Methylosarcina fibrata AML-C10: one gene and its partner. The protein of the gene in region 2 interacts with the protein of the main gene of each other region in a pairwise test. Links are inferred from orthologs where the notes say so. Each region holds a gene or a part of one and is shown on either strand. Other genes may lie near its edges.

Region 1 (3,137 bases), 2.0 Mb from region 2 along the record:
CGCTACGGCTTTACTCAGAGCGGCCCGCACAGAGCCGATCTGCAGATTCTAATCAACGACAAGCCGGCGAAAGATATTATCTCGCGCGGCCAGCTAAAATTACTGGTAATCAGCCTGAAGCTGGCCCAGGTAAGGCTGCTGGCCAATGAATCCGGAGACCCCGGCTGCATTCTCATCGACGACTTTGCGGCCGAGTTGGACGCGTTCAATCGAGCCAGGCTATTGGAGCATTTATCCGCGATGAATTGCCAGGTTTTTATCACGGCCACTGAAGTCAACGAATTCGGCGATTTGACGGCCTTGAAGGATTACAAAATGTTCCATGTGGAACATGGAAACATAACCCCGGTTTGATGTTCCACGTGGAACATCGACAAAGCATCAGCCAACAGGAACACACATGAGTAATGAGATCGAACAAGAGAAAAGTAAAGATCAATACGACAGCTCCAACATTCAGGTATTAAAAGGACTGGACGCGGTCAGAAAGCGTCCAGGCATGTATATCGGCGACACCGACGACGGTACCGGACTGCATCACATGGTATTCGAAGTGGTGGACAACTCCATCGATGAAGCGCTCGCCGGCTACTGCAAAGAAGTCAAGGTGGTGATCCATAACAACGGCTCGGTCACCGTAGCGGACGACGGCCGCGGCATTCCCGTCGACATTCACGAGGAAGAAGGCCGTTCGGCCGCCGAAGTAATCATGACCGTGCTGCATGCCGGCGGAAAATTCGACGCCAATGCTTATAAAGTCTCGGGCGGCCTTCACGGCGTCGGCGTTTCGGTCGTCAACGCCTTGTCCGAAGAGCTGAACCTGGAGATCCGCAAGAACGGGCGCCTTCACAAACAAAAATACGTCATGGGCGAACCCGCCGCTCCGCTGGCGGACGTAGGGCCTGCCGAGGGCTCGGGCACGTTGATCAACTTCAAACCCAGCCCCAAAACCTTTACCGACGTCGAGTTTCATTACGACATTCTATCGAAACGATTACGCGAACTGTCCTTCCTGAATTCCGGCGTGCGCATTAGCCTTGAAGACGAAAGAAGCGGAAAATCGGACGTCTTCGAATTTGAAGGCGGCATTTCCGCTTTCGTGGAACATCTGAACAAAAACAAAACGCCGCTGTTTCCTGAAGTGTTTCATTTCATTTCGGAAAAAGAAGGCGTCGCCGTCGAAGTCGCCATGCAATGGAACGATTCGTACCAGGAAAACGTATTCTGCTATACCAACAACATTCCGCAACGCGACGGCGGCAGCCATCTGGCCGGATTCCGAAGCGCGCTCACCCGGACGCTCAACCAGTACATCGAATCCAGCGGCCTGGCGAAAAAAGAGAAAGTATCGCCCAGCGGCGACGACGCCAGGGAAGGCTTGACCGCGGTTCTGTCGGTCAAAGTGCCGGATCCAAAATTCTCTTCCCAGACCAAGGACAAACTGGTCTCTTCGGAAGTCAAGCCTCTGGTGGAGTCGGCGATGACCGAAAAATTCCAGGAGTTTCTGCTGGAAAGGCCGCAAATCGCCAAAATCGTCGTATCCAAGGTGATCGATGCGGCCCGGGCACGGGAAGCGGCGCGGCGGGCCCGCGAAATGACGCGGCGCAAGACCACCCTCGATATCGCCGGATTGCCCGGAAAGTTGGCCGACTGCCAGGAAAAAGACCCGGCCTTGTCCGAACTGTTCCTCGTCGAAGGGGATTCCGCGGGCGGCTCGGCCAAACAGGGCCGCGACCGCAGGACCCAAGCCATTTTGCCGCTGAAAGGTAAAATTCTCAACGTCGAAAAAGCTCGCTTCGACAAAATGCTTTCTTCCGAAGAAGTCGGCACGCTGATTACCGCCCTGGGCTGCGGCATCGGCAAGGACGAATACAACCTGAACAAGCTGCGTTACCACCGCATCATCATCATGACCGACGCCGACGTCGACGGCTCGCACATCCGCACGTTGTTGCTGACGTTTTTTTACCGGCAACTGCCCGAAATCGTCGAAAAGGGCTATATCTACATTGCCCAGCCGCCGCTGTATAAAGTGAAGAAAGGCAAACAGGAGCATTACGTCAAGGACGACAGCGCCCTAAACGAATACTTGATTCAACTGGCGCTCGACAAGGCGCAGCTTTTTACCGATGCGGGACTGCCTCCGATACAAGGCCAGGGCCTGGAGAAACTGGCCAGGCACTACACCGACGTCGTCAACATCGTCAAACGCTTGGGCCGCCGCTACGACGACACTTTCCTGGAACAACTGATGACTTCGCCCGTGCTGACCGAGGAAATGAAGCAGGACCGGCAGCCGCTTTCGGACTGGCTGGCCGGAATCCGCGAGCAACTGGCCGGAAAACACAAAAAAGTCCTCTTTTCAATCGAGCTGGACTACAAAACAAGCCACGACTTCTCTGTCAGTATCAGCAAGAGAGAGCACGGCAATACCAAAATCTTCGTATTGCCGGCCAGTTTTTTCAACAGCAAGGATTACCAGGAAATCGCCCATTACGCCAGACAGACGGCGGATATGTTCAATGAAAACTCCTATCTGCAAATGGGCGAGAGACAGCAACCGGTCGCCAACTTCAAGGAAGCCTTCGACTGGATGATGAAGGAGACCAAGAAAGGTCAGCACATCCAGCGCTACAAAGGGCTGGGCGAAATGAATCCGGAACAGCTCTGGGAAACCACGCTGGACGCCAACAACCGCCGCCTGCTGCAAGTCAAGATCGAAGACGCCATCGCCGCCGACGAAATCTTCACGACGCTGATGGGCGACGTAGTCGAGCCGCGTAGGGATTTTATCGTCAAGAACGCGCTGGATGTGGCGAATCTGGATGTTTAGATTGTTTGTTGCCGACTTTCTAAGTTAACGAAAAACCTCATCGTTTATGAGTCGAAAGGTCGATGGATGTCACACGCAAGCTTAAACAGGCAGAAATCGACCTAATGATGTATCCATCAGTAAAAACTGTATTCCCCGGGATGATTACTTGCTTGACATAAGCTTTAGTAACGGCGAAAGCGGCGTATTGGATATGAAGCCATATTTGAATTTTGGCGTTTTTAATCGAATTAAAGATTATCGCTCTTTTGAAAAGGTTGCAGTTGTCTTCGATACGATTGAATGGGAAGCAGGAGTCGACCTG
Region 2 (3,234 bases):
GAAGGCGTGTTAACAATTGAAACAGCAAACATGGACCATCCGGAGAAAGCCCCCGGCGGATGCCGGTTTATATTCCGGAGCGTTTCTCTCTTCCTTGTCAGGACGAATTAATTCCTTTTTAAAGCGCAACTTGGCCGAATGGATGGGCTATTGTGCGCTCGAGCCGAAAATGCCTTAAAAAACAGGCTTCCGAATCGGACAATAAGAGGCTTACAGGCTTCGACTCCAGCAGAGCAATTTGATACAATAACCGATTTAAATCGGCCTAAGTCTCTTAGCAGCAGGATGGGCCTCATTGACGTGAGGCAAAGGCCAACCAGGAAAACCCGGCCGCTTAGCTCATACGTGACAAGCGCGCTTTTATTGTTACGGACTCATGTCAAACTACGCTAAAGAAATTATTCCTGTCAATCTCGAAGACGAGATGAGGCAATCCTATCTCGATTACGCGATGAGCGTCATCGTGGGCCGCGCTTTGCCGGACGTCAGGGACGGCCTGAAGCCGGTGCATCGGCGGGTTTTATACGCCATGAGCGAGCTGGGCAACGACTGGAACAAGCCCTATAAGAAATCGGCTCGTATCGTCGGGGACGTCATCGGTAAATACCACCCGCACGGCGACACTGCGGTCTATGACACGATGGTGCGGATGGCGCAGCCGTTTTCGATGCGCTACATGCTGATAGACGGCCAGGGCAATTTCGGCTCGGTGGACGGCGACTCGCCGGCCGCGATGCGGTATACGGAAGTGCGGATGGCGAAAATCGCCCATGAGCTGCTCGCCGATCTCGATAAGGAGACGGTGGATTTCATCCCCAACTACGACGAATCCGAATCCGAGCCTCAGGTGCTGCCGACCCGAATACCGGCCCTGTTGATCAACGGTTCTTCCGGCATTGCCGTCGGCATGGCCACCAACATACCGCCGCACAATCTGGCGGAAGTCGTCGGCGCCTGTCTGGCGTTGATCGATCATCCGGAAACCACGATTCGCGAGTTGATGACCCATATTCCGGGACCGGATTTTCCTACCGCCGGCATCATCAACGGCGCTTCCGGCATCGCCAGCGCCTATGCCACCGGCCGCGGCAAAATTTATTTGCGAGCCCGCTGCCATTTTGAAGACATCGGCGAGAGCGGCCGCCAAGCGATCATCGCGACCGAGTTGCCCTACCAGGTCAACAAGGCCAAACTGCTGGAAAAAATTGCCGAATTGATCAAAGAAGGCAAACTCGAAGGGATCTCGGGATTGCGCGATGAATCCGACAAGGACGGCATGCGGATGGTGATCGAGTTGCGCCGCGGCGAAGTGGCCGAGGTCGTGCTGAACAATCTGTACAAGCAGACCCAGTTTCAAACGGTTTTCGGCATCAATATGGTGGCGCTGCTGGACGGGCGTCCGCATTGCATGAATTTGAAAGAAATTCTCGGCGCCTTCATCGAACACCGGCGGGAAATCGTCACCCGCAGAACTCTTTTCAATCTGCGCAAAGCCAGAGAAAGAGCGCACATATTGGAAGGCCTGGCGGTGGCTCTGGCCAACATCGACGAGATGATCGAGCTGATCAAGACTTCCGCCAGTCCTGCGGAAGCCAGGGAAGGTTTGTTGGCCAGGACCTGGAATACCGGACTGGTGGCCTCGCTGCTCGACAGAGCCGATTCCCAGCGCTCGCGACCGGAAGATTTGCCGCCCGAATTCGGCATTGTCGGAGGTTATTACCGTCTCTCCGACAACCAGGCCCAGGCGATCCTCGATTTGCGCCTGCATCGGTTGACCGGCCTCGAACAGGACAAGATCGTCAACGAATACAAAGAATTGCTTGAGCTGATCGATGAGTATCTGGCGATTCTGGGCAGCGACGTCCGGCTGATGGAAGTCGTTCGGGAAGAGCTGGTGGAGATCAAGAATAACTACTCGGATCCTCGGCGTACCGAAATCATTCAGAATCATCTGGACCTGTCGGACAGCGATCTGATTACCGAAGAACTCATGGTGGTCACGATGTCGCACGAGGGCTACGTGAAATCGCAGCCTTTAAACGATTATAAGGCGCAAAAACGCGGTGGACGCGGCAAATCGGCCACGGCGACCAAGGAGCTGGATTTTGTCGACAAGCTGATCGTCGCCAACACGCACGACACCATTTTGTGTTTTTCGTCGCTGGGCAAGGTTTACTGGCTTAAAGTATATCAATTGCCGGTGGCCAGCCGGGCGTCCAGGGGCAAGCCGTTCGTGAATCTTTTGCCTCTGGAAGAAGGCGAAAAAATCAACGCGCTGCTGCCCATCCGTGAATTCAGCGATCACAAATACATCTTCATGGCGACTTCGGCCGGCACCGTGAAAAAGACGCCGTTATCGGAATTCGAGCGTCAGCGCACCAGTGGTAAAATCGCCATTGATCTGGCGGAGAATGATTCTCTGGTCGGCGTCGCGGTCACCGATGGTCAGCAAAATGTATTATTATTCAGCAGCGCAGGCAAAGCCGTCTGTTTTAACGAAAGCGAAGTGCGCTCGATGGGACGGACCGCTTCCGGCGTGCGCGGCATGCGCTTGCAGGAAGGACAGAAAGTGATTTCCCTGATCATCGCGACCGAAGGCACCGTATTGAACATCACGGAGAACGGTTACGGCAAAAGAACCCGCCTGGAAGAGTTTACCTGTCACAAGCGCGGCGGCCAGGGGCTGATCGCGATCCAGACTTCGGCGCGCAACGGCGCCGTGGTCGGAGCCGTGCTGGTCAACGATCACGACGAAATCATGCTGATCACCGACGGCGGCACCCTGGTTCGAACGCGGGTCGACGGTATTTCGGTGGTGGGCCGGAATACCCAGGGCGTCACCATCATTCGCCTGGATAAAAAAGAAAAAGTGATCGGGGTCGACCGCATCGAAGGCGAAAGCCTCATGGATGAAGAAGACGATAATGAACAAGAGCCGGCATTGGGTGATGCCGGAAATGAACTGGAATCCGGAGAAGAGTGAGTATGTCACGAGTTTATAATTTTAGCGCGGGCCCGTCGGCATTGCCCGAGGCCGTTTTGGCGCAGGCAAGGGATGAATTGATCGAATGGCGGGACAGCGGCATGTCGGTGATGGAAATGAGCCATCGGGGAAAATTTTTTTCCGTGATCGCCGAAGAGTTGGAAAGCGATCTGAGGTCGCTGATGGCGATCCCCGGCAATTATAAGGTCTTGTTTCTGCAAGGGGGGGCTACGGCCCAGTTCTCGATGATC

The links.
Region 1: the proteins of gyrA (region 2) and gyrB interact in binary tests that used the Escherichia coli proteins (3 or more experiments, as listed by UniProt). The link is inferred for Methylosarcina fibrata AML-C10 from one-to-one orthologs.

The regions. Positions count from the first base shown.
Region 1 is NZ_KB889965.1:3,654,258-3,657,394, reverse strand. The notes cover bases 53-3,116. They hold gyrB (DNA topoisomerase (ATP-hydrolyzing) subunit B), read left to right. Parts: upstream 53-400; coding sequence 401-2,833; downstream 2,834-3,116. Other genes in these bases: A3OW_RS26080 (DUF2442 domain-containing protein), read left to right, coding at 3,027-3,116; recF (DNA replication/repair protein RecF), read left to right, coding at 53-354. Also shown: more of recF, read left to right, coding at 1-52; more of A3OW_RS26080, read left to right, coding at 3,117-3,137. UniProt on the Escherichia coli protein: DNA gyrase negatively supercoils closed circular double-stranded DNA in an ATP-dependent manner to maintain chromosomes in an underwound state.
Region 2 is NZ_KB889965.1:1,694,434-1,697,667, reverse strand. The notes cover bases 23-3,183. They hold gyrA (DNA gyrase subunit A), read left to right. Parts: upstream 23-376; coding sequence 377-2,983; downstream 2,984-3,183. Other genes in these bases: serC (3-phosphoserine/phosphohydroxythreonine transaminase), read left to right, coding at 2,986-3,183. Also shown: more of serC, read left to right, coding at 3,184-3,234. UniProt on the Escherichia coli protein: A type II topoisomerase that negatively supercoils closed circular double-stranded (ds) DNA in an ATP-dependent manner to maintain chromosomes in an underwound state.